Regions from separate parts of the Streptomyces sp. NBC_01092 genome, predicted to be linked through region 1. Evidence: riboswitches for the same ligand, from Rfam matches in the RefSeq annotation. Region 1 holds a riboswitch; each other region holds the start of a gene.
What was found. Region 1 has a riboswitch for thiamine pyrophosphate ahead of thiC (phosphomethylpyrimidine synthase ThiC). Riboswitches for the same ligand answer to the same signal wherever they lie in the genome.
Positions count from the first base shown of each region.

Region 2: linked by a shared signal. The riboswitch ahead of OG254_RS34610 (thiamine ABC transporter substrate binding subunit) and the one ahead of thiC (phosphomethylpyrimidine synthase ThiC) in region 1 are both predicted to bind thiamine pyrophosphate.
Region 3: linked by a shared signal. The riboswitch ahead of thiO (glycine oxidase ThiO) and the one ahead of thiC (phosphomethylpyrimidine synthase ThiC) in region 1 are both predicted to bind thiamine pyrophosphate.

Region 1 covers NZ_CP108659.1:5,430,457-5,440,063, reverse strand. Annotated here, with positions in the region: gene OG254_RS24680 (IclR family transcriptional regulator) at 1-245, shown strand, start outside; gene OG254_RS24675 (SsgA family sporulation/cell division regulator) at 343-780, shown strand; gene OG254_RS24670 (YibE/F family protein) at 1,281-2,831, opposite strand; TPP riboswitch at 3,215-3,404, shown strand; gene thiC (phosphomethylpyrimidine synthase ThiC) at 3,397-5,199, shown strand; gene OG254_RS24660 (hypothetical protein) at 5,395-6,264, opposite strand; gene OG254_RS24655 (metallophosphoesterase) at 6,458-7,549, opposite strand; gene OG254_RS24650 (LacI family DNA-binding transcriptional regulator) at 7,792-8,904, opposite strand; gene hisC (histidinol-phosphate transaminase) at 9,357-9,607, shown strand, end outside.
Region 2 covers NZ_CP108659.1:7,581,299-7,590,905, reverse strand. Annotated here, with positions in the region: gene OG254_RS34635 (LOG family protein) at 1-117, shown strand, start outside; gene OG254_RS34630 (LAETG motif-containing sortase-dependent surface protein) at 301-954, shown strand; gene OG254_RS34625 (maleylpyruvate isomerase family mycothiol-dependent enzyme) at 1,016-1,807, opposite strand; gene OG254_RS34620 (ABC transporter ATP-binding protein) at 1,833-2,852, opposite strand; gene OG254_RS34615 (ABC transporter permease) at 2,853-4,523, opposite strand; gene OG254_RS34610 (thiamine ABC transporter substrate binding subunit) at 4,499-5,584, opposite strand; TPP riboswitch at 5,667-5,774, opposite strand; gene rlmN (23S rRNA (adenine(2503)-C(2))-methyltransferase RlmN) at 5,806-6,912, opposite strand; gene OG254_RS34600 (SRPBCC family protein) at 7,032-7,481, opposite strand; gene OG254_RS34595 (phosphatidate cytidylyltransferase) at 7,671-8,858, opposite strand; gene frr (ribosome recycling factor) at 8,858-9,415, opposite strand; gene pyrH (UMP kinase) at 9,593-9,607, opposite strand, start outside.
Region 3 covers NZ_CP108659.1:3,037,720-3,047,326, forward strand. Annotated here, with positions in the region: gene OG254_RS13565 (phytoene desaturase family protein) at 1-309, shown strand, start outside; gene OG254_RS13570 (hypothetical protein) at 339-1,292, opposite strand; gene metF (methylenetetrahydrofolate reductase [NAD(P)H]) at 1,350-2,273, opposite strand; gene thiE (thiamine phosphate synthase) at 2,491-3,153, opposite strand; gene OG254_RS13585 (Rv2175c family DNA-binding protein) at 3,495-3,866, opposite strand; gene OG254_RS13590 (NAD(P)/FAD-dependent oxidoreductase) at 3,942-5,159, opposite strand; gene OG254_RS13595 (hypothetical protein) at 5,192-5,542, opposite strand; TPP riboswitch at 5,595-5,706, shown strand; gene thiO (glycine oxidase ThiO) at 5,704-6,870, shown strand; gene thiS (sulfur carrier protein ThiS) at 6,867-7,079, shown strand; gene OG254_RS13610 (thiazole synthase) at 7,083-7,877, shown strand; gene pknB (Stk1 family PASTA domain-containing Ser/Thr kinase) at 7,996-9,607, shown strand, end outside.

The sequences.
Region 1 (9,607 bases):
GCGACAGCCGCACCCTGCTCCGGCGCCTCGAACGGATCCGCCGGATGGAGCCGGTGACCGAGCGCCAGGAGTACGCGCTGGGCACGGTATGCGCGGCGATCCCGATCACGCTGGGCACCACGGCCGCGACGATGGCCATCTCGCTGCCCGTCCAGCAGGACGACCGACTGCTGTCCGCGGCGCGGCAGCTCCAGGAGGAGGTCGGGCGGCTCCTGGGGTCACTGGCGATCTCTATCAGTATCTGAAAACTCACTCCTTGTGATCTCTCGTGTACGTTCAGCAAGATTCCACCAGGCCTGGGATCCGGTCCCGGCCAGTCGAAGGCAACCGACGGGGTAGGCGATGCGAGAGTCCGTACAGGCAGAGGTCATGATGAGCTTTCTCGTGTCCGAGGAGCTCTCCTTCCGCATCCCGGTGGAGCTGCGCTACGAGACCTGTGATCCCTACGCGGTGCGGCTGACCTTCCACCTCCCCGGTGATGCGCCGGTGACCTGGGCCTTCGGTCGGGAGCTGCTGGTGGACGGGGTGGGCAGGCCGTGCGGTGAGGGTGATGTACGCGTCTCACCTGCCGGTTCCGAGACGCTGGGCGACGTTCTGATCCGGCTTCAGGTCGGTGCGGACCAAGCGCTGTTCCGGTCCTCGGTGGCGCCGCTCGTGGCCTTCCTCGACCGCACCGACAAGCTGGTGCCGCTCGGCCAGGAGGGCGCACTCGCCGACTTCGACGCCCATCTCGACGAGGCCCTGGACCGCATCCTCGCGGAAGAGCAGAGCGCCGGCTGAAGCGTTACGCCGGGCATGGGCGGGGGTGGCGTAACGCTTCAGCGGCGCACAAGGGGCGCGCGGGAGCGCTTCCTTGCCGCCGCGTGTACTTCGCGCTCCGCCGGATGGGCGAAGTCGGCCGCGTCGGCTCGGCGCCCTTCAGCCGTCGGCGGGTCGGCCGTACGGCGGTCGTCGGGGCGGCTTCTGCGTCTCTGTTGGCACGGCTGCTGCCTCCCGTTGGCGCGGCCTTCCACGCCTCTGTCGGTGCGGCTGCCACGCCTCCGTTGGCACTGCATCTACGCCGCTGTCGGCAGAGCCACCCGCTGTTGCCACGGCGTCATGGCTCCACCGCCGACCAGGCTTGCCCAGTCGGCCGGCACGCCGCCGACATCGGCCAGACCGCCCCAGCTGGCCGCCGCCGTGGCCGCCGTGCTGTGGTCGCCTGCCCGGGCTTCCGAGTCACCCCGCGTCAGCGTTTCCGCCGCCGTCCCCGCGTCACCGCTTCCGCAGTCGCCCCCACGTCACCGCTTCCGCCGTCGTCCCCGCCCGCCGCGCCCCTGCCCCGGCTGAGCGCCCGTGGGACCCGGCTGAGCGCCTGCCGGGGCCGGCTGGGCACCGGCAGGCACCGAGCTCGCCGCCGGCCGGTCCGCCGAGACCACCAGGGCCGCGAGGGCGGTGGTGACCGGTACCGACGCCACGAGGCCGATGGAGCCCACCAGCGTGCGCACGATCTCCGCCGCGACCAGCTCGCTGTTGGCGACCGTGCCGACGCCGCTCTGCGCGATCGAGAAGAGCAGCAACAGCGGCAACGCGGCGCCCGCGTAGGCGAGGACGAGTGTGTTGACAACGGAGGCGATGTGGTCGCGCCCGATGCGGATGCCCGCCCGGTACAGCCCGCGCCAGCCCATCGTGGGATTGGCCTCGTGCAGCTCCCAGACGGCGGAGGTCTGGGTGACCGTCACATCGTCGAGGACACCGAGCGAACCGATGATGATGCCGGCCAGCAGCAGACCGCTCATGTCGATCGACGGATACAGCCCGTGGATGAGGCCGGTGTTGTCGTCGGTGTTGCCGGTGAGCGCGGCCCAGTCGATGAACACCGAGCCGAGGATGCCGATCAGCAGCAGCGAGATCAGCGTGCCGAGTACCGCGACCGAGGTACGGGCAGAGAGGCCGTGGCACAGATAGAGGGCGATCAGCATGATCGCGCTCGACCCCACCACTGCCACGACCAGCGGGTTCGAGCCCTGCAGGATCGCGGGCAGGATGAAGAAGTTGAGCACCATGAAGCTGATGGCCAGCGAGATCAGCGCCATGACGCCCCGCAGCCGCCCGACGACCACGACGGCGATTGCGAAGATGCCGGCGAGCACGGCCAATGGCACGCGCCGGTTCACATCGGTGACCGAGTACTGGAGGTCCTTGGGGGCTGAGGGCTCGTAGGCGACCACGACTTCCTGGCCCTCGTGCAACTGCCGCGACTGGTCGGGCTGCACGATCTCCGTGAACGTACGGCCCTTGTCCTTGCCGGTGTCGACGCGGATCGTCGCCTTCTTGCAGGTGCCGCTCTCCTGTTGCGCCGCGGAGGACCCCTCGGCGGTGGAGGTGTCGCCGGTCGGCGGAACGCCCGAGGCGTTGACGTCCTTGCAGCTCAGCTCGACCACCTTGGTGACCGTGGCCTGCTGGGTCTGCCGGTCGAAGCCGACACCGGTGCGCTCATGGCCCGGGGCACCGCCCGGCCACAGCACCGCGAGCCCCACCACCACCGCCGCGGCGAACGGGATCAGAACCGCCGCGATGACCTTGCGCAGGTGCTGGGAGACGGGAGCCGCGGGACCGTGAGCGTGACTGTGCGAATGCCCATGTCCGTGCCCATGCCCGTCATCGTCGCCACCGCCCCGCCCGCCGCCGGCTCCGGGGCCGTGACCATGACCACCACCGGCGTCGGAACCGGGCCGATCACCCGGGCCGGGCCCCTGCCCGCTCGGGCCGCCGGAACTGGGCCCGTGCTCGTGCGGACCACCGAAGCCAGGTCCGCGCTCGTGCCCGCCGCCGGCTCCGCTCCCGTGCATACCGCCGGCTCCGCTCCCGCGCTCGTGTATGCCGCCAGGCCGGGGGCCGGGTTCATGCCAGTCGCCGCCTCCGCCCCGGGGCTCCGGCATCCCACCCGGGCGCGTGCCGTGCTCGGGCCACCCGCCGGTTTCAGCCGTGCGACCGTCGTGGCCGCCCGTGGAGCCAGGGCCGTATCCACCGTCGTATCTGCCTCCGGGGACGCCTGGACCCCGGCCGCCCGTACGGCCGTTGCCCCTCGCGGGGGCGTTTCCGGAGCCCGGGCCGCGGGGCGGCTCGGGCGGTGGGTACGGAGGCTCATGCGGCGAGGTCACCGACCGATCATCGCAAGAACGGCAGGGGCCCCCTGTTCACCGCGCCCGAATTGACGCTAGCGTGGAGACACCTTTGTACACGCGGGAGCTCGGAGCACCGGGCTGAGAGGGCGCTGACCTCCGTCCCAGCGATGTTTCACATGAAACATCACTCATCGCGAGTGATGTTTCACACGAAACGTCGGCAGACGGATAACGCTGCGTCGACCGCCGAACCTGTTACCGGGTAATGCCGGCGTAGGGAGTAGGTCTCATGACCATCAAGGACGCGCGCACGCCTGCCTCCAGCCAGGACGAACAGTCCATTCAGGGCGAAAACCCCACGGAGGCCGGGAAGTCCATCGGCTGGCACAAGGCGTATGTCGAGGGCTCACGCCCCGACCTGCGGGTGCCGGTCCGCCAGGTGCACCTCACCAACGGGCAGTCGGTCACGCTGTACGACACCTCAGGCCCGTACACCGATCCGCTCGCCGACACCGACGTCCGCAGGGGGCTTGCCCCGCTGCGGGAGAACTGGATCATCGCCCGCGGCGACACCGAGGAGTACGCGGGCCGTCCCGTCCGCCCCGAGGACGACGGGATCAAGCACACCTCTCCGCGCGGCGGCCTGCGCAACCTCGACGCGGTCTTCCCCGGACGTCCGCGCCAGCCGCGTCGCAGCCGTGACGGACAGGCGGTGACGCAACTCGCCTACGCGCGCCGGGGTGAGATCACACCCGAGATGGAGTACGTGGCCATCCGGGAAAACGTCTCGCCCGAGGTGGTCCGCGAGGAGATCGCCGCGGGCCGGGCGGTGCTGCCCGCCAACGTCAACCACCCGGAGATCGAGCCGATGATCATCGGCAAGCGGTTCCTGGTGAAGGTCAACGCCAACATCGGCAACTCCGCGGTCACCTCCTCCATCGAGGAGGAGGTCGAGAAGATGACCTGGGCGACCCGCTGGGGCGCCGACACGGTCATGGACCTGTCGACCGGCCGCAACATCCACACCACCCGCGAGTGGGTGCTGCGCAACTCCCCCGTGCCCATCGGCACGGTGCCGCTCTATCAGGCGCTGGAGAAGGTCGACGGCCGCGCCGAGGAGCTGACCTGGGAGATCTACAAGGACACGGTCATCGAGCAGGCCGAACAGGGCGTGGACTACATGACCGTCCACGCCGGCGTGCGTCTGCCGTACGTCCCGCTGACGGCCAACCGCAAGACCGGCATCGTCTCGCGCGGCGGCTCGATCATGGCGGCGTGGTGCCTGGCGCACCACAAGGAGAGCTTCCTGTACGAGAACTTCGAGGAGCTCTGCGAGATCCTCGCGGCGTACGACGTCACGTACTCGCTGGGCGACGGCCTTCGGCCCGGCTCGATCGCGGACGCCAACGACGAGGCGCAGTTCGCGGAGTTGAGGACGCTCGGGGAACTCAACCGGATCGCGAAGCGTTTCAACGTACAGACCATGATCGAGGGCCCGGGACACGTCCCGATGCACAAGATCAAGGAGAACATCGACCTTCAGCAGGAGATCTGCGATGAAGCTCCGTTCTATACGCTCGGCCCGCTGACCACGGACGTCGCGCCGGCGTACGACCACATCACTTCTGGCATCGGTGCCGCGATGATCGCCTGGTGGGGCACGGCCATGCTTTGCTACGTCACGCCCAAGGAGCACCTGGGCCTGCCCAACCGTGACGACGTCAAGACCGGCGTCATCACCTACAAGATCGCCGCCCACGCCGCCGATCTCGCCAAGGGACACCCCGGTGCGCAGGAGTGGGACGACGCACTGTCCGACGCCCGCTTCGAGTTCCGGTGGGAGGACCAGTTCAACCTAGCCCTGGACCCGGACACGGCACGGGAGTTCCACGACGAGACCCTTCCGGCCGAGCCGGCCAAGACGGCCCACTTCTGCTCCATGTGCGGGCCGAAGTTCTGCTCGATGAAGATCTCCCAGGACATCCGCCGCACCCATGGCGGATCCCGGGCGGAGATCGAGGAGGGAATGGCTCAGAAGTCTCAGGAGTTCGCCGCGGCGGGTAACCGGGTGTACCTGCCGATCGCGGACTGACGTCGGCGTCCTGACCCAGGGCCTCATGCCCCGGTGTCCGGAGTGCTGCCCTGCTGTCGGGCTCATGGCCAGGCTGTTGGGCGTGCTGCCCCGATGTTCGGCTTGCGCCTCCCCGAGGAGGCATCCCCGGGGTTCCGTCGAGGAGGAGGGTCCCCTGATGGGCGCCTTCTCACGGCGGGGGCGCAAGCCGAGGGGCTACTCCGGCTGGTGTTCCGGCCCTCCGAAGTCCGGGCTCGTGTAGTCCGGGCTGCTGAAGCTCGGCCGCGAGCCCCGGGAGGCGCCGTCGTCCGGGCTGCTGAAACCCGGGCGGTCGTAGCCGAGGTTCGGGATGCGGCCGGCCGGTGTCGTCGGTGCCGTGCGGTGCAGGGCCGCCGCCGTGCCGGGGTCGGTGAGTGCCTCCCGTAGGAAAGGCAGGACACCGCGCTCCAGCAGGGCTTCGCGCCAGACTTCCCTGGCCCGGGCCACCTCTTCGCTCAGTTCGCCGTACGGCCCGGAATCGAAGGCCGGTCGGTTGCGCAGCGCGGTGAGGAGGAGTCCGACGGCGGCGACCAGGATCGCGGCCGCCGCGATGGCGCCGAACACCCAACCGGTGGTCAGCATCGTCTGGGCGAACGCCGGCTCGGGGTTGAACATCTTCAGGATGTAGCCGACGAGCAGGAAGATCGCCGCGGCGGTGCCGGCGAGGACGGGTGCCAGGACGGCGACCACGGCGACGACGCCGGGGCCCGCCGTCTCGGCGACCTCGCCCATGGTGGTGGCGAGCCCCATCGCCCCTGTGCCCGACTCGGCGGAGTCGGCCTGGCGGGCGGACGACGGGGTGGACGGCGCCGGTTGGCGCAGTTCCTCGCGGACCTTCACGTAGTGCTGGTACTCGGTCGCCGCGGCCGCCGTGATGAGTGCGGTGGCGTTCAGCGCCATGGTGCGCAGCTGTTCGGGGTTGAGCCGCTGTCCCACAGCGGCCAGTTCCGGGCGGTGTGGTGCGGAGCGCAGCGCCTCGTCGAGGATCCGCTCGTACTCCTGGCGGTCCTCGCTGTGCAGGTGCTGCGGAACGCTGTTCATGTGCATCCCCCGATGCTCCGTAGGGCTTGGGGCTCGCATGCCAACGAGCCGTCGGGCAGAAACGGAGGGGAGCCTGCTACGGATAAGCCGATGGTAGAGCGGTGACGGCACACGGTGACAGGGGGTTTGCCAAAATTGGGCCCTGGCCTGCGCCGTCCTCCATCCCTGCGTGATGGGGGGACGTCTGCCCGGTGAACGTTCAGATATCCAGGGGAAGTTGCTGGACCAGCAGCTTTCCGGCCATGGTCACGCCGCCGTCCATCGCGATGGCGAGCCCTTCGGCGTAGACGTGCGGTCCCTCGACCAGGGGCCCGGTGCTGTCCTCGCCGTCCTCGGAGCCGACGTCGCCCAGCAGATACGGAATGGGGCTGTGGCCGTGAACGATGCGGGTGCCGCCGTACGTATCGAGCAGCGAGCGCACGTGGTCCGGGCCGCCCTCGTCGCGGAAGGAGAACCGCTTGGTGAACTTGCGGAAGAGGTCCCAGACCTCGTCGGCGTCATTGCGCGTGAGCGTTTCGCGGACGGTGTCGTTGACCGCTTCGATCGAGTCGCCGTAGTCGAGATAGGCGGTGGTGTCCGAGTGCACGAGCAGATGCCCGTCGACCTCTTCCATGGCGTCCAGCCGGGACATCCACTGCAGATGGTGGTCCTGGAGGCGGTCCATGTCGGTCTTCTGGCCGCCGTTGAGCAGCCAGGCCGCCTGGAAGGTGGCGGTGCCCGCGCCGGAGTTGACGGGGGTGTCGCCGAAGCGCTTGGCGCCGAGCAGCAGCAGCTCGTGGTTGCCCATGAGGGCCTTGCAGTAGCCGCCGGCCGCCGCGGACTCGGCGGACAGCCGCATCACGAGGTCGACGACGCCGATGCCGTCCGGGCCGCGGTCGGTGAAGTCGCCGAGGAACCACAGCCGTGCGGTGCCCGCGCACCAGTTCCCCGCCGAGTCGATCAGGCCCTTCTCCTGGAGGGCGGCCACCAGCTCGTCGAGATAGCCGTGCACGTCGCCGACGACGAAGAGCGGACCGGGGCCGCTCGTCGACTGCTGCACCGGCAGGGAGGCGGGGTCGACGTGGACCTGAACAGTGTCGCCGCGGTTGATCACCGGCAGGTCGCGCTGCGTGGGCGTGTACCCCTCGGGATAGGCCTCGTCGACGGGCGGGGCGACCACGGGCGGGGCGACCTCGCCCGGGTGTGTGCTCTGGCCGTACGGACCGGTCTCGTGGACATACGCGGGCACCCGGAAGTCGCGCAACGTCGCCGTCCGCTCCACCTCGGGTCCCTGACCGGCCCCCTGAGTCATCAGACCCCTCCACCATCGCGCCGCATCTGCACCGCATCGGACTGCCTGGTCGCAGCGGCCCGCGGGTGTCGTGGGCCCATCATAGGAATGCCGATCGCGCCATGTGATGACCCAGGGGTGGTGAATCGGAGCAGGACTCCTGTTCACCGCGGCTTTCGCCCCGATTGGGCAGGTCTTCGACCACTCGACGACCGGGCTCGGCCCGGCCCCCCGACCTGCCCGTACCGTGCTTCGGGGGGCGTTTACCGATCCTCGGGCGACCGGGGCGGGCTGACCGTCGTGCGCGGTGGGCGTCGCTGGGACGAGGTACGCACGATCAGCTCCGTCGGTATCACCTGCTCGACCGGCTGGTCCGAGTCGACCCCCTCGATGGCGTCGATGAGGAGCTGGACCACCGCCGTGCCGATGCGGCGCGGCTTGAGCGAGAGCGTGGTGACGGGCGGCTCGGTGTTGGCGTACACCGTGGACTCGCTGCAACACACCAGAAGCAGGTCGTCCGGTACACGCATGCCGTAGCGGCGGGCGGCGGCGAGCAGGTCGGTGCCGTTCGGGTCGAACAGGCCGTAGACCGCGTCGGGGCGGTCGGGTCGGGCGAGCAGCCGGTCGGCGGCGACGGCGCCCGCGCACGGGTCGTGCGCCGGGTACGCCTCGTACACCGGGTCCTGGCCGACACGTTCGCACCAGCGCAGGTACGCGGTGGTCGACAGATGGGTGTACGTGTCCGTCGTGGTTCCGGTCAGCAGACCGATCCGGCGGGCGCCGGCGTCGGCCAGGTGATCGAGGATGCCCATTACGGCGGCCTCGTGATCGTTGTCGACCCAGGCCGTGACCGGGAGCGAACCGGCGGGCCGCCCGTCGGAGACGACCGGGAGGCCTTGTCTGACCAGTTCGCTGACGACCGGGTCGTGGTCGGACGGGTCGATGACGACCGTGCCGTCGAGGGCGACGTTCGACCACACGTCGTGGCGCGAGGTCGCGGGGAGGATCACGAGGGCGTAGCCGCGGGCGAGCGCGGCCGAGGTGGCCGCACGGGCCATCTCGGCGAAGTACGCGAACTCGGTGAAGGTGAAAGGTTCATCCCCGTATGTCGTCACGGTCAGGCCGATGAGTCCTGACTTGCCGGTGCGTAGTGTTCGGGCCGCGGCCGAGGGGCGGTAGCCCAGTCGGTCGGCGACTTCGCGGACATGGCGTCGGGTGGCGTCGGGGAGCCGGCCCTTGCCGTTGAGGGCATCGGAGACGGTCGTGATGGAGACCCCGGCGGCGGCCGCCACGTCTCTGATGCCCGCCCGGCCGGGCCGGCTTCCTCGACGTGAGGTTTCCGCGCGGCTCACCTGGTGCTTCCCTGCTGCTGTCATGGCGAGCCGATAGTAGGGCTCATGCGGTGGGGTAGTGCGGACGCATATGCAATCGTTGACAGGCACGTTTCTGCAAGGTCATGGACCGTCAAATTCCTTTGAAAGCAAGGGAGTTGAACGATCCAATGGCAAGACGTGACTTGTCGGCGCGCATGGGCCTGCCAAGTGTCCGATGTTTCGAAGAGGTCTCAACTCACCTTCACGGGTGATGCGCGCCAGGGCGCGAGCCACCGGCGCGTAGATATATGTGTGACGCGCCCCCCAATTCGTACGCCTTCGTATGACGATGCCCTTGATGCTGGTGTGACAGGTGTGATCAGCGGACGGGTCTGCCCCGTCGGCGGGTATCGGCTCCTCCTCACCTGTACGCATCGGCGCGGAATCCTCATAAGGTGAGAAGTATTGGAGCCGGCGGTGGTGATGGGCCGCCGGTGTTCGCGAGGAGGACTGCGGTGAGCGAGACGAGCCCCAAGCTGCGCGCCGAGCTGGAGGGTATCCCCACCTACAAGCCGGGCAAGCCCGCCGCGGCCGGTGGCCCGGTGGCCTACAAGCTGTCCTCCAACGAGAACCCCTATCCGCCGCTGCCGGGCGTGATGGAGACGGTGACTGCGGCGGTTTCTTCGTTCAACCGCTACCCGGACATGATGTGCACGGGGCTGATGAACGAGCTGTCCGAGCGCTTCGGCGTTCCGGTCAGCCATCT
Region 2 (9,607 bases), 2.2 Mb from region 1:
CTGCCCGCGTGGCCGCTGCTCAAGTCCCTCGCCCGTGAGCGGTCGATGGAGGCGCGGATCGCCCTGGTCGACCGGATCGAGGACGCGCCGGAGGCATTGAAACGTCTCGGCGGTTAATAAGAGGGCAAAGCCAACGGCTGTAGGCTGCATATGCGTTGACACTACTTATGCCACGCTTATAAACCTGTGAGTCTCCTGGGGACGGTGGTGTCACGTCACCGGCTCCGTCGAACCCCCCTCAGTGGCGCAACTCCCGTAAGGACAAACGTGTCCATAAACCGCCGTACCGTCGCACGTTCCGTGCGCGCTCTGGGTGTCGCCTCGGCCTCGGCCGCGCTCGCGCTCTCCGTCGCGGGCAACGCGCTCGCGTGCGACATCAGTGAATTCTCCGCCGAAGCCAAGTGCGACGGCAAAAAGGGCATCATCACCGTCACCGACGTGGACCCCAGCGGTATCCCGGCGACCGTCACGGTGTACCTGCAGAACAACGGCGCCGACCTGAAGAAGGTCGGCGAGCAGGAGGTCAAGGGCTCGCGCGAGGGTGTCACCATCACCTTCGCCGAGAACTGGAAGCCGGACGCCGAGTACCGGATCCACGTCAAGGCCGCCGGCTACGTGGACGAGGACATCACGCCGAACCTGACGACCCCGTCCACGGCCTGCAAGAAGGAAGAGGAGGAGCCGCCGGCTCCGTCCGACACCCCCACCCCGTCGGAGACCGCCTCGACCCCGGCCGAGGAGACCGACAGCCCGGCCCCGACCCCGTCGGAGAGCGAGAGCACCGCCCCCGCGAGCAGCGCCCCGTCCCCGGCGGCCGGTGACTCCAACCTCGCCGAGACCGGTGCGAACTCCAACACCGGCCTGATCGCCGGCATCGCGGTCTCCCTGGTCGCGCTCGGCGGCGGCGCGGTCTTCTTCGGCCTGCGCCGGCGCGGGGCGAGCAGCGACCGCTGACGCACCCGTAGAGCAACGCCCTGGTGGCCCGTCCCCTTTCCGGGGGCGGGCCATCCGCGTGTCAGCCGAACGTCGCCCGCTCCAGCCAGAACTCCAGCAGCTCCCGCTCGCCGAGGACCTCCAACTCGGGGCTGTCCAGCGGCAGTCGACGGTAGAAGGCGAGCAGTACGGCGGTGAGCGGGCCGCGCAGGGCGACCGTCGCCTTCTCGTGACCGCGCCGCCAGGTGACGGCACCCCCGTCGAGGTCGATGACCCACTCGGCGTTCACCTCAGGCGCGTTGTCGGTGGCGTGCAGATGGATGCTGCTCCCCGGCCGGTGCAGATCCCGCGTCGGGTCGTCCGGCAGGCTGCGCTGGGCCCACTCGACGATCTGCAACCACTCGTCGATCGCGTCGGCGGCCACGTCCGGCGCGACCTCGTACGGCATCCCGGCGGCGAGCGTCGCGTCCGCGCGGTGGACGGTGACCTCGTGGGTCATACGGCGGGCCCAGAACCCGGCGTTGAGGATCCCGGCCCAGCCCCACACCTTCGCGTCGGGACCGGCCTCCCGCAGCGTGCCGACGACCATCTCGCCGGTCTCCGCGAGCCAGGCGTCGAGCGCGGCGGCGTCACCCTCGGGGCCCTCGACCCCCGGGACCTTCTCCTCAGGGATCTCCTCCTCGGCCCGCGTCCGCACCATCAGCTCCACCCAGCGCAGGGCGCCGCCGATGTGCCGCACGAGCTCTTCCAGCGACCAGTCGGGGCAGGTCGGCACAGTGGCCGACAGATCGGCGCCGGAGGTCACCACTGACCTCAACAGGCCGACCTGGTGGGCGATCTCGTCGCAGTAGCGGTCATGTGCGAGCAGCGTCATGCCCCGCACCCTATGTGCGCCGTGATCAGCCGAGCACGACAATTTCGGCCGCGTCGAACTCGACGCCCACGGTGTCCCCGACCTCGGGCGCATCCCGCAGCGCGCAGGCCGCCTCCAGGCGCGGCGCCTCCTGCGGCTGGAGGTGCACGGCGACATGGGTGCCCTTGAAGGTCCGCGCGGCGACCGTGCAGCGCAGGCCCGCGTCGGGGGCGACGAGGCGGACCCCGGCCGGCCGTACGAGCAGCGTGCGCGTGCCCTGCGCGCAGTCCTCGTCCACGGGCAGCTTGCCCCAGGGTGTGTCGGCGGCCGCCCCGGCGACGGTGCCCTCGACCACGTTGTCGAACCCGAGGAAGCGCGCCACGAACTCGTCCACAGGCCGCTGCCACACGTCCAGCGGCGTGCCGCTCTGGGCGATCCGCCCGTCCCGCATCACCACGACCCGGTCGGCGAGCGCGAAGGCCTCGCCCTGGTCGTGCGTCACGGCCAGCACGGTGGTGCCCAACCGTCCGAACAGCTCACGGAGTTCGACGACGAGCCGCTCCCGCAGCGAGCGGTCGAGCTGCCCCAGCGGCTCGTCCAGCATCAGCAGCCGCGGCCGGGGCGCGAGCGCGCGGGCCAGCGCGACCCTCTGCTGCTCACCGCCGGAGAGGGAGGCGACGGCGCGCCCGGCCGCCCCCGGCAGACCGACCAGGTCGAGCAACTCCCGTACCCGCTCGGCCTGTTCGCCCTTCGACGCGCCGTGCATCCGCGCCCCGAAGGCCACGTTGCCGCCCACGTCCCGCTGCGGGAACAGCTGATGGTCCTGGAACATCAGCCCGACGCCCCGCTTGTGCGCGGGCACCCCCGCCTGGTCCCGCCCGTCGAGCGACACCCGTCCGGCGTCGAGGGGTTGCAGCCCCGCCACCGCCCGCAGCAGCGTCGACTTGCCGCTGCCGCTCGGCCCGAGCACGCACACGATCTCGTGCTCGGTGACATCGAGATCGACGGCGTCGAGCACGGCCCGGCCGCCGAAGCGGACGGTCGCGCTTTCCAGGCTCAGCAGCATCTAGAACTCCCCGCTCCGGTCGGTCCGCAGCCGCTCCAGCACCAGCAGCGCCACCGCGCACACCACCATCAGTACCGTCGAAAGGGCCATCGCCTGGCCGTAGTTGAGCTCGCCGGCCCGCCCCAGCAGCCGCGCGACGGCGACGGGCAGCGTGGGGTTGTCGGGCCGCGCGATGAACACGGTCGCGCCGAACTCCCCCAGCGACACCGCGAAGGCGAACCCGGCCGCGATCAGCAGCGCCCGGCGCACCATCGGCAGATCGACCTCGCGCCAGACCCGCCAGGGCGAGGCCCCGAGCACCGACGCCGCCTCGCGCAGCCGCTGGTCCACCGCCCGCAGCACGGGCAGCATGGTCCGTACGACGAAGGGGACGCCGACCAGCGCCTGGGCGAGGGGCACGAGGATCCAGGTACTCCTCAGATCCAGCGGCGGCTCGTCGAGGGCGATCAGGAACCCGAACCCGACCGTCACCGCCGACACCCCGAGCGGCAGCATCAGCAGCGCGTCGAAGCCCCGGACGAACCGGCCCGCGTCCCGCCGGGTCAGCGCCGCCGCCGCCAGTCCCCCGATCAGCACGGCGATGAGGGTGGCGACGACGGCGTACTGCAGCGAATTGCCGATCGCCTCGATCGGCGCGACGAGGAAGACCCCGCCGTCGGCGCTGGTCAGCGCCCGGTAGTAGCCGAAGTCGGGCGCGTCAAGGGACCGCTGCACCAGCACGCCCAGCGGCAGCAGCAGGAGTACGACGATGACGGCCAGGACACCGGCCAGCAGCGCCCACTGCCCCGCCCCGTGCGGCCGCCGCGCCGTCACCGACGCGTCCACCAGACGCAGGGCGCTCTCCCGCCGCCGTACCGTCCAGGCGTGCACGGCGAGGATCGCGCCCACCGCCACGAGCTGGACGATGGTGAGCACGGCGGCGGTGGACAGGTCGAAGATCTCGGAGGTCTGCCGGTAGATCTCCACTTCGAGGGTGGAGAAGGTCGGGCCGCCGAGGATCTGCACCACGCCGAAGGAGGTGAAGGTGAACAGGAAGACCATGAGCGCGGCGGCGGCCACGGCGGGCCCGAGGGCCGGGAGCGTGACCTGCCGCCAGGCCTTCAGCGGCGACGCCCCGAGCATCCGCGCGGCCTCCTCCTGCCGCGGGTCGAGCTGCGCCCAGAGCCCTCCCACCGTGCGGACGACGACGGCGTAGTTGAAGAAGACGTGCGCCAGCAGGATGGCCCACACGGTGGTGTCGAGCCGTACGCCCCACAGCTCGTCGAGGAGTCCGCCGCGGCCGACGAGCGCGAGGAACGCCGTACCGACGACGACCGTGGGCAGCACGAAGGGGACGGTCACGACGGCCCGCAGGACCTGCTTGCCGGGGAAGTCGAAGCGGGCGAAGACATAGGCGCCCGGCAGTGCGATCAGCAGGGTCAGCGCGGTGGAGGCGAACGCCTGCCAGGTGGTGAACCACAGGACGTGCCGGATGTCGGACCCCCCGAGCACGTCCCACAGGCGCCCGAACTGCCACACCCCGTCGACTTTGAGTCCGCGCGCGACGATCGCGGCGACGGGGTAGGCGAAGAAGACCGCGAAGAACGCGACGGGCACGGCGATGAGGCCGAGCCGCACCGCGTTCCCCTTACGGCTCCTTGGCGGGGCTACTTCAGTACGAGCGAGGTCCACGACTTGACCCAGTCGTCACGGTTGTCGGCGATCTTCGCCGGGTCCAGGGTCTCGGGGTTCTCGGCCCGCGGGCCGTACTTCACGAACTCCGGCGGGACCTGGGCGGCCTCCCGCACCGGGTAGACGAACATGTTCAGCGGCATGTCGTCCTGGAACGTCTTGGTGAGCAGGAAGTCGAGCAGCGCCTTGCCGCCCTCGGTGTTCTTGGCGTTGTTCAGCAGGCCCGCGTACTCGACCTGCCGGAAGCAGGTGCCGGCCGCGACGCCCGTCGGGGCGCTGGTCGGCTTCGGATCGGCGTAGATCACCTCGGCGGGCGGCGAGGAGGCGTACGACACGACGAGCGGGCGGTCGGCCTTGGCCTTCTTGCCGCCGGCGGAACCGGAGAACTCCTCGTTGTAGGCCTGCTCCCAGCCGTCGACGACCTTCACGCCGTTGGCCTTGAGCTTCTTCCAGTAGTCCTGCCAGCCGTCGTCGCCGTACTTCGCGGCGGTCCCCAGGAGGAATCCCAGTCCCGGCGAAGAGGTGGAGGCGTTCTCGGTGACGAGGAGGTCCTTGTACGCGGGCTTGATCAGATCGTCGTACGTCGTCGGCGGGGCCAGCTTGTGCTCGCTGAAGTACGCCTTGTCGTAGTTGACGCAGATGTCGCCGGTGTCGACGGGAGTGACCCGGTGCTTGTCCTCGTCCACCCGGAACTCGGGCAGGATCAGGTCGGAGCCCTTGGCCTCGTACGACTGGAACAGATCGTTGTCGAGCGCGCGCGAGAGCAGGGTGTTGTCGACGCCGAAGAAGACGTCACCCTGGGGGTTGTCCTTGGTCAGGATCGCCTTGTTGACGGCCTGCCCGGCGTCGCCGTCCTCCAGGACCTTGACCTTGTAGCCGGACTGCTTCTCGAACGCGGCGAGGACGCCCTTCGAGACGGCCCACGAGTTGTGGCTGACGAGGGTCACCGTGTTGCTCTTGGATTCGGGGTTGTCGCTCCCCGAGTCGGACGACCCGCACGCGGACAGCGTGACGAGTCCGAGCCCGACGGCGAAGACCGTGGCCTTCTTGGTGATGCTCACTTGATTCCTCCTGGGGTTGACCAGGAAGAGACGCGGCCCTGCCCGGGAGCCCTCTCATCGGCTCCCGGGCAGGGCGCAACAGCTTGAGTGATGACCGAACTTCCTACCCAGAATGACCTGGGCAAGGTTCAGAGGGTCTGCGGCCCGGTTGCCGCACTCTCAGCGCTGTGGCGCTCCCCTGTCGGAATATGAAGATGTACGTACGGGTGTACGCGCTCAGATTACCGCTCGGTGGCCGCGAGCTGACCGCAGGCCCCGTCGATCTCCTGACCACGGGTGTCCCGAATGGTCACCGGCACACCATGGGCGGCGATGGCCTCGACGAACGCCTTCTCGTCCTCGGGGCGGGAAGCGGTCCACTTCGAGCCCGGAGTCGGATTCAGCGGAATCAGGTTGACATGCACCGGCTTGCCCTTGAGCAGCCGCCCGAGCCGGTCACCACGCCAGGCCTGGTCGTTGATGTCCCGGATGAGGGCGTACTCGATGGACAGTCGACGGCCGCTCTTCTCGACGTACTCGAAGCCGGCATCCAGCACCTCGCGCACCTTCCACCGCGTGTTCACGGGCACGAGGGTGTCGCGCAGCTCGTCGTCGGGCGCGTGCAGGGAGATCGCGAGCCGGCACTTGAAGCCCTCGTCGGCGAACCGGTGGATGGCCGGGACGAGCCCGACGGTCGAGACGGTGATCCCGCGCTGCGACAGCCCCAGCCCGTCGGGCTCGGGATCGGTGAGCCGCCTGATCGACCCCACAACCCGGTTGTAGTTGGCGAGCGGCTCCCCCATCCCCATGAAGACGATGTTGGACAGCCGAGCAGGTCCTCCCGGCACGTCCCCGTCCCGGAGCGCCCGCATCCCGTCCACGATCTGGTGCACGATCTCGGCGGTGGACAGATTGCGATCGAGCCCCGCCTGTCCCGTGGCGCAGAAGGGACAGTTCATTCCGCACCCGGCCTGCGAGCTGATGCACATGGTCACCCGGTCCGGGTACCGCATCAGCACCGACTCGACGAGCGTCCCGTCGAACAGCCGCCACAGCGTCTTACGCGTGTCGCCCTGGTCCGTCGACAGATGCCGCACGACGGTCATGAGCTCCGGAAACAGCTCCTCGCGCAGCTTGTCCCGCGACCCGGCAGGGATGTCGGTCCACTGCTCCGGGTCGTGCGCGTACCGAGCGAAGTAGTGCTGCGAGAGCTGCTTGGCACGAAAGGGTTTCTCCCCGATCGCAGCGACAGCGTCCTTACGCTCACCGGGCGTGAGATCGGCAAGATGCCGCGGCGGCTTCTTGGCTCCGCGGGGGGCGACGAATGTGAGTTCTCCGGGCTTAGGCATGGCTCAACCAGTGTCGCAGATCAACTCCGATGGTCCGGGGCCGAGGAACGCAGGCTGCCAGCAGGGCCGTCAGCGAGCGTCAACCAGGCCATCGAGGACTGCAACGCGGACTGCAAGGTCTAGGCCGACGTGCCTTCCAGCCGGTTCTTGAGGAGTTGCTCGTCGCGCGGCAGTTCCTTGCGGACCTGGGGGCGGACGACGAGGGGGACCAGGACCTTGCCGAGGCCGTGCCCCTCGAAGTCGATGTCGATCGTCACACGGGAGCGCCGCCCGTCGTCGAGCGGCTCGATCCGACCGTGCGTGCGGGCCCTGACGGGGCCGTCGATCCCGTGCAGGTCCCAGCTGTACGGAGGGTCGAGCGCGTCGAACCGCACCGTCATCGGCATCTCACGGCTGCCGATGCGCCGGGTGACCCGGACCCGGGAACCGGTGTGGATCGGACCCTCGTCGAGCGACTCGGCCGAGACGGCACTCAACTGCCATTCCGGCAGGTGAGAGGGGTCGGTGATGTACGCGTAGACATCGGCCGGGGTCCGGTCGACGTCGATGATTTCTCGGATGGCGGTCATGACGACCCCCTTAGAGAGGCCCCATTACGGGCGTACAGGGGAATGGTCCCACCGCAGGCTCCGGGACACCATCGCGCCATGTGCCGAGACGGCGAGGAGCCCCCGCTCGGCGAGAGCGGGGGCTCCTCGGGGCTCCTCGGATGCCACTGAACCGTCAGCCGTACGCATACGGTCGGCCGGAGGTGACCGTCAGCCGGACCCCACGAACAGCACCAGCAACAGCCACACCACCGGCGCCGTGGGCAGCAGCGAGTCCAGCCGGTCCATGATCCCGCCGTGCCCCGGCAGCAGCGTGCCCATGTCCTTGATGCCGAGGTCCCGCTTGATCATCGACTCGCCGAGGTCGCCCAGCGTGGCGCTGGCAGCGACCGCGAGGCCCAGGAGCAGGCCCTGCCACCACGTGCCGTCGTCGATCAGGAACTCCATGCACAGCGCGCCCGCCACCATCGCGAAGCTCACCGCGCCGAGCAGGCCCTCGCGGGTCTTGCCGGGGCTGATGCGCGGAGCGAGCTTGTGCTTGCCGAAGCGCCAGCCGACCGCGTACGCGCCGGTGTCGCTGACGACCGTCAGGAGCAGGAACGTCAGGACGCGCCACGGGCCGTCGTCGGCCGTCAGCATCATCGCGACGAACGTCGCCAGGAACGGCACGTAGAACGCCGCGAAGACGCCCGCGGTGACATCCCTGAGGTAGCCCTCCGGCGGCTCCGTGAACCGCCAGACCAGCACGGCCAGCGCGGTCAGCGCCATCGCCACCCAGGCACCCTCGGCACCCCGGACGTACCCGGCGACCACCATGGCCGCGCCGCCCAGCGCGAGCGGGACGAGCGGCGCCTTGATGCCCTTGCGCTCGTCGAGCCGCTTGGTCAGCTCCCACAGGCCCACGACGACGGCGACCGCGACGACACCCACGAACACGGCCTTGACGACGAACAGCGACGCGACGATCACCACGCCAAGACCGACACCGACCCCTATGGCCGCACCCAGGTCGCGCCCCGCGCTCTTCTTCTGCGGCTGGGGCGCCGGCGGCGGGGCGTCGGGCATGGGCTCCGGATTCTGCGACGCCGCCTCGAAGGGCCGCGCCTGCGGCGTGTCATGAGGCCGCGCCTGCGGCGGTCGGGTGTGGAACAAGGGGCCGCTCAGCCGAGCGGCCCCCCGGTCGTCATCCTGGTCTCCGCCATACGCGGGTACGTCGGGCACGATGGGCATGGGGCGAGTGTGCTGCGCCTCAGGCGCATCGTACGCGGGACCCGCCGGGGCAGCCCCCTGGACAGGTCCACGCGCGGTGGCCCCCCAGTACCCGGCATGCCCAGCCTGCGCCCCGGCCTGTCCGGCCTGGCCGGCTTGTGGCGGCGCCCCCCAGGAAGAGTCGTTCATCAGACCTCGAGCAGCTCGGCTTCCTTGTGCTTGAGGAGCTCGTCCACCTGAGCGACGTACTTGTGCGTGGTGTCTTCGAGATCCTTCTCCGCGCGGCGGCCCTCGTCCTCGCCGATGTCGCCGTCCTTGATCGCCTTGTCGATGGCCTCCTTGGCCTTGCGGCGCACGGAGCGGATGGACACCTTGGCGTCCTCGCCCTTGCCCTTGGCGACCTTGATGTAGTCGCGGCGGCGCTCCTCGGTGAGTTCGGGGAACACCACCCGGATGATGTTGCCGTCGTTGCTCGGGTTGACGCCGAGGTCGGAGTCGCGGATCGCCTGCTCGATGTTGCGCAGCGCGCTCTTGTCGAACGGGGTCACGACCGCCATGCGCGGCTCCGGCACGGAGAACGAAGCCAGCTGGTTGATCGGCGTCGGCGCGCCGTAGTAGTCGGCCACGATCTTGTTGAACATCGCCGGGTGCGCACGGCCGGTGCGAATCGCAGCGAAGTCCTCCTTGGCGACCACGACGGCCTTCTCCATCTTCTCCTCGGCCTCGAGGAGGGTCTCTTCGATCACCACTTGCTCCTGCGTGTCTTGAGTAAGGCCCGGCTGCGGTTCCTCGGTGGGGCGGCGGCCGGCTGCGTCGCGTCTTCTTCCTGCACGGTTCCCGACCGGCAGGACATTGTCCATCCCCCGGTCAGGGTCCGCCCCGTCCGTCCCCCGGACGGGTTCGTTGTCGGAGTTGTCGGAGCGTCAGCCCCGACCGCC
Region 3 (9,607 bases), 2.4 Mb from region 1:
GCGGACGATGTGATCGCCGTGGCCGAGAGGGCGGTGCCGGATCTGCGCGACCGCCTCCTGTGGCACCAGGTGCGCACCCCGGCCGACATCGCGGAGGCGACCGGCGCGGCCGGCGGAGCGGTTCCGGCTCCGGCGCTGGCCGCGGCCGAGGGGCGTCTGCTGCACGCGTCGAACAGCACGGCCGTGTCCGGCCTGTTCACCGTCGGCGGCTGGTCCCACCCCGGCGGCGGCCTTCCGCACGCCGGCATGTCGGGTGCGCTGGTGGCCGGGCTGATCGTGGAGGGGCCGGAGTTCCAGGGCTCGCAGTGATCGCCGGGTAGCGCCGGCTCACCCGGGGGTCAGAAACGGTACTGCTCGTCGTACCCCTGCCCCTGCTGCTGGCCGTTGCCCTGGTACGGGTACTGCTGCTGCTCCGGCGGGAGTTCGCCGCCGTATGCCTCGTCGGTGCGCTGCTGCGGGACGTAGACGCCGCCGGACGGGGTCTCGCCGTAGGTGCCGGTGGCGTATTGGTCCTGGGCGTAGCCCTGCTGGCCGTACTGCTGCTGGCCGTAGGCGTCGTACGAGGCGCCGCCGTAGGTCTGCTGGGCGCCGATGTACGGGTCGGAGTAGGCGGCGTACTGCTGCTGGCCGTTCGGGTCGTAGCCGTACTGCTGCTGGTCGTAACCGGAGTAGCCGTCGTAGCCGTAGCCCTGGTCGGCCGTCGCGTACTGGTCCTGGGGCTGCTGGCCCGCAGCGGCGTAGTTCTGGTCGGCGGCGGCGTAGGCGGGGTCGTTGTATATGCCGTACGAGCCGGTGTCGTCCGGCAGGGGCTGCGGTTCGTAGACGGCGCTCGCGTGCGCGGCCGTGGGCTGTCCGCGGGTGGGCGTGAAGACGTCGTCGCGGTCGTAGTCGTCGCCGTAACCGGCGCCGCCCTGGCCGTAGGCGCCTTCGTTGCCCGCGAATCCGCCCTCGGACGCCTCCAGGTCGGAGACCTCCAGGGTCGGCTCCTGGTGTTCCGGCTCGTCGCGGCGGCGCTTGTTGGCCAGGGGGCCCAGGGCCGGCGCGGAGACCGCCCAGCCGGCCGAGAAGCCGCGGCGGAACGACAGCGTGACGTAGGTCTGGCCGATCGCGAAGGCGGCCGCGCCCAGACCGATGACGATCACGGACGGGATCAGCACCCCGACCACGACGCCGAGGAACCCGACGAAGGCGAGCAGCCGCCAGCGCAGCCGCGCCTTGTACTGCAGCAGCACCTCGCCGAGCAGCCACAGCGCGACGATGCCGAACGCGATGTAGAGGACCGTCCAGCCCATGTACGCCCCTCTCCCAGTGGCCGCCTACGCAGTGTGACGTATGTCAGGACGGCCGGTCTAGGCCTGCGGTGGCTGGTGCAGGCCCAGGTTTTCGTGAATTTCCAAGGTAGCCGTGGAGTTGTTGAGCGTAATGAAGTGCAGTCCGGGCACTCCCTCGGCCAGCAGCCGTGCGCAGAACTCCGTGGCGAACTCGATGCCAATGGAGCGTACAGCCGCAGGATCGTCCTTTGCTGTGAGGATCCGCTCTTTCAGGGCGGCCGGGAAGCCGGCGTTGGTGAGGGAGGGGATCCGCTCCAGGGTCCTCGCGCTGGCGATCGGCATGATCTCCGGGATGATCGGGGTGTCGCAGCCGGCGGCCGAGACGCGGTCGCGAAGGCGCAGGTAGTCCTCCGGATCGAAGAACATCTGCGTGATCGCGTAGTCCGCGCCGGCACGGCATTTGTCGACGAAGTGACGGACGTCGGTCTCCCAGTCGGCGGAGCGCGGGTGCATCGCGGGGAAGGCCGCGACACCCACGCAGAAATCGCCGGACGCCTTGATCAGTTCCACGAGCTCGGCGGCGTAGGCGAGGCCCTGCGGGTGCGGCACCCACTCGCCGAGCGGGTCGCCGGGCGGGTCGCCGCGCAGCGCCAGCATGTTGCGGATCCCGGCGTCGGCGTACTGGCCGATGATGTTGCGCAGGTCGGCCACCGAGTGGTCGACGGCGGTGAGGTGGGCGATCGGCGTGAGCGTGGTGTCCGAGGCGATGGCCTCGGTGGCCTTGACCGTGCCGGCGCGGGTGGAGCCACCCGCGCCGTAGGTCACGGAGACGAAGTCGGGTCCGACGGCCTCGACCCGGCGCAGCGCGTTCCACAGGTTCCGCTCGCCCTTCGGGGTCTTGGGGGCGTAGAACTCGAAGGAATACGTCGTCTTACCGGTCGCGAGCATCTCGCGCACGGTACGAGCGTGGTCCGACCTGATGGATGCGGTGCCGAGGGCCATACTCGCAGGTTAGCCAGGGGGCACCGGTCCCCCAACCGGGCGTCAGACATTTGCCCGATTTGTCGGCTTGTTGTCCACGCCTTGGACAAACAACGGCCGAACAGAGCCCCAAGTCCGCGGGAAGACACTGCCGCGCCGACCACAGGCTGAGACGCCACCCCGCATGGACCGAAGGACGGCCGGTGGACGGCCGGAAAGGCGAACCGCCCGAGCCGCCCTACACCTGCCGCAGCCGCTTGGCGAACTCCGCCGCCGCGGCGGCCGGGTCGTCGGCCTCCGTGATCGCCCGTACGACGACGACACGGCGGGCGCCCGCCTCCAGCACCTGGTCGAGGTTGCCGAGGTCGATGCCGCCGATGGCGAACCAGGGGCGGTCGGTGCCGAGGCCGGCGGTGTGGCGGACCAGGTCGAGGCCGGGGGCGTGGCGGCCGGGCTTGGTGGGGGTGGGCCAGCAGGGGCCGGTGCAGAAGTAGTCCACGCCCTGCTCGGCTGCGGCCGCGTAGGCCTCGGAGTCGGCGTGCGTGGAGCGGCCGATCAGGACGTCGTCGCCGAGGATCGCGCGGGCGGCGGGCACCGGGAGGTCGCCCTGGCCGAGGTGCAGGACGTCGGCGCCGGCGGCGTGGGCCACGTCGGCCCGGTCATTGACGGCGAGGAGCTTGCCGTGCCGGGCGCAGGCGTCGGCGAAGACCTTCAGGTGCTCCAGTTCCTCGGCTGCCTCCATGCCCTTGTCCCGCAGCTGAACGATATCGACGCCACCGGCCAGGGCGGCGTCCAGGAACTCCGCGAGATCACCCTGCCGCTTGCGGGCGTCGGTGCAGAGGTAGAGCCGGGCGTCGGCGAGCTGACTGCGGGCGCTGCTCGCGGTGACGGTGTCGGACATACGGTGCCCCCTGTGATCGGGTTGCCGGGCGGGTGAGGTCGGGCGGGCTTGTCGCTCCCCCAAGCTCTCAACTTCGTTCGAGCAGGGAGGTACCCCCCTTCGCGGCGGAGCCGCAGATCGATACGGCCCCGCGCCCCTGGGGGCGCTGCCGAACCGCAGTCGACTTCGCCAGGTCCGCCCAGGGCACGGTAGCCGGTGCCGGACATCGGTACGGACACGGACAGGTCTTCCCGCCCCCGGACAGCCGGATCCGGCCCCCGGCCGCGACCGCGGTCACCCGCGGCCGTGGCCCGGAGCCCCGGCCCGTACGCCGGACGGTATTCGGATTCGCTTGTTTCGGATCAGACGGCGAGCGCCTGGGCGCGGCGCTTCACCTCCGTGCCGCGGTTCTCGCTGAGGGCCTGCGCGGGGGTGCCGGGCAGGCTCTCGTCGGGAGTGAAGAGCCACTCCAGCATCTCTTCGTCCGTGAAGCCGTCGTCCCGCAGCAGCGTCAGGGTCCCGGTCAGGCCCTTGACGACCTTCTGCTCGGCCCCGTCGATGAAGGCGGCGGGGACGTGCAGTGCGCGGTTCTCACCACGGCGTACGGCGATGAGCTGGCCGTCCTTGACCAGCTGCCGGACGCGGGTCACCTCGACATCGAGCATCTCTGCGATGTCGGGCAGGGTGAGCCAGGCGGGGACGAGAGCATCGATCTTTGTGTCAATCTCGGTCACGGAACAAGCCTGCCATCTGCCACTGACAGTCGGAAGTCAGGCCGGTCCACCTGGGAGGGGCGTCACCGCGACGCGCTACGCCGTCGCCGCCTTCAGCGGCCTCGCCGGGTCCGTCAGCAGCTCCGCGTTCATGAGCGTGCCCGACTCGATCAGCCGCCGCCCTTGCGCGAGGTCCCTCGGCCGGCCCACCGCCAACAGGGCGACGAGGCGCTCACCCCGCAGCCAGCAGACCGTCCAGGCCGGGCCGGACGGGTCGCCGCGCCACAGGGTCGTGTCGGCGGCGGCGTGGTGGCCGGCGTACTGGACGAAGCGGCCGAACTGCTCGGACCAGAAGTACGGCACGGGGTCGTAGACCGCGGAGGTCTGGCCGAGGATGTTGGCGGCAACCGTGCGCGGGCCCTGCAGGGCGTTGTCCCAGTGGTGGACCAGCAGACGCTCGCCGTAGCGCCCCGAGGGGAAGGAGGCGCAGTCGCCGACCGCATAGACGTCGGGCACGGACGTGCGCAGCCGGTCGTCGGCCACGACTTCGCCGTACGCGCCGAGCTCGACGCCCGAGCCGGCCAGCCAGGCCGTGGCGGGGCGGGCCCCGATGCCGACCACCACGGCGCCCGCGCGCAGCCGCGTGCCGTCGTCGAGGATCACCTCGCCGGGTTCGACGCGCTCCACGCGCGCGTGCGTGCGCAGCACCGTCCCGCTGTCCTCGTACCAGGCGGTCATCGGCGCGGTCACCTCCGCCGGCAGCGCCCCCGCGAGCGGGCGGTCGGCGGCCTCCACGACCGTCACCGCGCAGCCCGCCTCGCGCGCGGCCGTGGCGAACTCGGCGCCGATCCAGCCGGCCCCGACGACGACGATGTCGTGCTGGCGGGCGAGCACCGGCCGCAGCCGCTCGGCGTCGTCCAGGGTGCGCAGCAGATGCACGCCGGGAACGCCCTCGGCGCCCGGCAGCCGGATCGGTTCGGCGCCGGTGGCGAGCACGAGGACGTCGTACGGGACGGGCCCGGTCTCGGTGTCCAGTTCACGGTCGGCGACGCGCACGCCCAGCACCTCGCGGCCCAGCCGCAGGTCGATGCCGAGCGACTCGAAGTCGACGTCGAAGGCGGAGCCCTCGGCCTTGCCGAGCAGCACCGCCTTGGACAGGGGCGGCCGGTCGTACGGCTGGTGGGGTTCGGCGCCGATCAGGACGACGGTGCCGGTGAAGCCCTGTTCCCGAAGGGCGACCGCCGTCTGTACGCCGGCCATGCCGGCGCCGGCGACGACCACTGACCGCTGCGACTGCGTCGTCTGCTCGCTCACCTGATCACCATAGACAACTGACAATCAGTCAGTCAGGAGTCGTGCTCGGTGACCTGCTCCACAACGCTGGTGCCGCTGCCCGTCTGCGACTCCCACTCCCAGGTCTCCTCCAGCCGCACCCGCCCGTCGGCGAGCTCGACCACGCTCGACACGCAGTGGCCCGAGGACGTCGTCCCGTCCCGCTTCAGCTGCACGTACCGGAAGTCCAGCCGGTCGCCGTCCCGGGTGCCCACGAGATGCCCGCGCACGACGTCTCCGCCGGCGTACTCGGCCCAGATCTCGCCGTCCTTCTCGTGGTACGTGAACCGGGTGCGGGTACCCACCTGACCTGGGGCCTGGTCGGCGACGGGGGCCAGGACGAGACCGTCGAGCGAGCGGGCCATGGGGTGAGGCTCCCTTACTGAGACTTACGGCGGCGGGCTAGGGTGGCCAACGTAGAGCACTCGCGGGAGCCCGGACGCACCGGGCTGAGAGGGAGGCTGGCGGCCTCCGACCGTACGAACCTGATCCGGGTCATGCCGGCGAAGGGAGGGGCTGGACGCCCATGTCGCGTACGCGAACGTCAGACGTCCTCGTCATCGGGGGCGGAATCATCGGCCTGGTCACGGCGTGGCGGGCCGCGCAGCGCGGGTTCACGACGGCCGTCGTGGATCCCGAGCCGGGCGGCGGCGCCGCCCAGGTGGCCGCCGGCATGCTGGCCGCCGTCACGGAACTGCACTACGGCGAGCAGACCCTGCTGGGTCTGAACCTCGCCTCGGCCCGCCGCTACCCGGCCTTCGCGGCCGAGCTCACCGAACTGACCGGCCATGACCTCGGCTACCGCCAGTGCGGCACCCTCGCCGTCGCGATGGACGCCGACGACCGCGCCCATCTGCGCGAACTGCACGCCCTGCAGCGCCAGTCGGGGCTGGACTCCGAGTGGCTGTCGGGGCGGGAGTGCCGGCGCCTGGAGCCGATGCTCGCGCCGGGCGTGCGCGGCGGGCTGCGGGTGGACGGCGACCACCAGATCGACCCGCGCCGGCTGGCCGGGGCCCTGCTGGTCGCGTGCGAGCGGGCGGGCGTGGTCTTCCACCGCGGCTGGGCCGAGCGCGTCGACGTCGTACGGGACCGGGTCGCCGGTGTCACCACGACGGACGCCGCCGTGCTGGCCGCGGACCAGGTGGTCCTCGCGGCCGGCAGCCTCAGCGGGCGGCTGGCGGGCCTTCCCGACGACGTACTGCCGCCCGTGCGCCCCGTGAAGGGGCAGGTGCTGCGGCTGACCGTGCCGAAGAGATACGCGCCGTTCCTGAGCCGGACCGTGCGGGCCGTGGTGCGCGGCAGCCAGGTGTACCTGGTGCCGCGCGAGAGCGGGGAGCTGGTCGTCGGGGCGACGAGCGAGGAGCTGGGCTGGGACACGACGGTGACCGCGGGCGGGGTGTACGAGTTGCTGCGCGACGCCCACGAGTTGGTGCCGGGCATCACCGAACTGCCGCTCACGGAGACCCGGGCCGGTCTGCGCCCCGGCTCCCCCGACAACGCCCCGCTGCTCGGCCCGACCGAGCTGGCGGGGCTGTCGCTGGCCACCGGGCACTACCGCAACGGCGTGCTGCTCACGCCGGTCACCGGGGACGCCATGGCGCACGTCCTGGCCACCGGTGAACTTCCCGACGAGGCGCGCGCGTTCACGCCCAGGCGCTTCACTCCCGCCGCACTCACGGAGCAGCCCGCATGAGCGTCCAGGTCACCATCTCGGTCAACGGCGAGCGTCGGCGCGTCGAGCCCGGCACGGCTCTCGACACGCTCGTCCGGTCCGTCACCGCGGCGCCCTCCGGAGTGGCCGCCGCCCTCAACGAAACCGTCGTCCCGCGCACGCAGTGGCCGTCGACGCCCCTCTCCGAGGGAGACCGCGTCGAGGTCCTCACCGCCGTCCAAGGAGGCTGAACCATGGCCGACGATCCCTTTGTCATCGACGGTACGTCCTTCACGTCCCGGCTGATCATGGGCACGGGCGGAGCGCCCAGCCTGGATGTGCTGGAGCGGGCGCTGGTGGCCTCCGGGACGGAGCTGACGACGGTCGCGATGCGACGGGTGAACCCGTCGGTGCACGGCTCGGTGCTGTCCGTGCTGGAGAAGCTCGGGATCCGGGTGCTGCCGAACACGGCAGGGTGCTTCACGGCGGGAGAGGCCGTGCTGACGGCCCGCCTCGCGCGTGAGGCGCTCGGCACGGATCTGATCAAGCTGGAGGTCATCGCCGACGAGCGGACGCTGCTGCCGGATCCGATCGAGCTGCTGGACGCGGCGGAGACGCTGGTGGACGACGGTTTCACGGTGCTGCCGTACACGAACGACGACCCCGTGCTGGCACGGAAACTGGAGGACGCCGGCTGCGCCGCGATCATGCCGCTCGGCTCCCCCATCGGGTCGGGCCTCGGCATCCGCAATCCGCACAACTTCCAGCTGATCGTGGAGCACGCGCGCGTGCCGGTGATCCTGGACGCGGGCGCCGGTACGGCCTCGGACGCGGCGCTCGCGATGGAGCTGGGGTGCGCGGGCGTGATGCTCGCCTCGGCCGTGACGCGGGCGCAGGAGCCGGTGCTGATGGCCGACGCGATGCGGCACGCGGTGGAGGCGGGGCGGCTGGCGTACCGGGCGGGGCGGATCCCCCGGCGGCACTTCGCGGAGGCGTCGTCCCCCGCGGAGGGCATGGCGCGGCTGGATCCGGAACGGCCCGCGTTCTGAACGCATGTTCGACGAAGGCATTCGGCCAGTGAGGCGTCCGTCACAGGTCGGCTCCAGTCCCGCTCCGATCACGCCCGAACGGGCGGGGCTGTCGGTGTCGGCTCGTACACTCGCCTGCGTGGATACGACCCTTCAGGACCCTCTGGTCGGGCAGGTGCTCGACGGCCGGTATCGCGTGGACGCGCGGATCGCCGTCGGCGGGATGGCCACGGTCTACCGGGCCCTGGACACCCGCCTGGACCGCGTGCTCGCGCTCAAGGTGATGCACCCCGCGCTGGCGGTGGACGGGTCGTTCGTCGACCGGTTCATCCGAGAGGCGAAGTCCGTCGCCCGTCTGGCGCACCCGAACGTGGTGCAGGTCTTCGACCAGGGCACCGACGGGTCGTACGTCTATCTGGCCATGGAGTACGTCGCCGGCTGCACCCTGCGTGACGTGCTGCGCGAGCGCGGGGCGCTCCAGCCCCGGGCCGCCCTGGACATCCTGGAGCCGGTGCTCGCCGCGCTCGGCGCCGCGCACCGCGCCGGGTTCGTGCACCGGGACATGAAGCCCGAGAACGTGTTGATAGGGGACGACGGCCGGGTCAAGGTCGCCGACTTCGGGCTCGTGCGGTCCGTGGACACCGTGACCAGCACCACCGGCGCCGTGCTCGGCACCGTCTCCTATCTCGCCCCCGAGCAGATAGAGCAGCCCGGCACCGCCGACGCCCGCGTCGACGTGTACGCGTGCGGTGTCGTCCTGTACGAGATGCTCACCGGCGAGAAGCCGCACGACGGGGACTCCCCCGCCGTGGTGCTCTACAAGCACCTGCACGAGGACGTCCCGCCGCCCTCGGCGATCGCGCCGGGGCTGGCGTACGAGCTCGACGAGCTGGTCGCGGCGGCGACCGCGCGCTCCCCGCAGATCCGCCCGCACGACGCCGTGGCGCTGCTCGCGCAGGCCCGCGAGACGCGCGCCGCGCTGAGCGCGGACCAGCTGGACGCGGTGCCTCCGCAGGCGCTCTCGGCGGAGCACAGCAACACCGACGACCGTACGAGCGTGATCCCGCGCGCGCTGAACTCCCCCACGCTCGGCTCCGCTCGCGCGGGGGGACCCCCATCGCGGCCGCTGCCGGTGAACGGGGACGAGCCGGAGGCCGTCTTCAACCGGACCAGCCGGCTTCAGACCCCGCCGCCTCCGCCGCCCGGGCACCGCTCGCGCACCCGGCGCGCGCCCCGCGGCCCGATGGTGATCGTCGCCGCCGTCCTGCTGGCCCTCGGCCTCGGCGTCGGCATCTGGTACATCAACTCCGGCCAGTTCACCCAGGTCCCGCCGCTGCTGTCCAAGACCGAGGCGCAGGCCCGGGACCGGCTGGAGGAAGCCGGGCTCGAGGTCGGCAAGGTGGAGCGCGCCTACAGCGACACCGTCAAGCGCGGCACCGTCATCAGCACGGACCCGGACACGGGCGCCCGCATACGGCACAACGACTCCGTGAAGCTGGTCATCTCGGCCGGCCCGGAGACGGTGAAGGTGCCGGACGTCGAGGGCTACCCGCTGGCCAAGGCGAGGGCCGAGCTGAAGGAGAGCGGCCTCCAACCGGGCATGGTGACCCGGGAGTTCAACGACGACGTCACGAGGGGCTCCGTGCTCTCCACGGAACCCGGGACCGGCACCGAGGTCCGCTCCGGCTCCGCGATCAAGCTGTTCGTCAGCAAGGGCAGCCCGGTGGACGTCCCCGACGTCACCGGCGAGG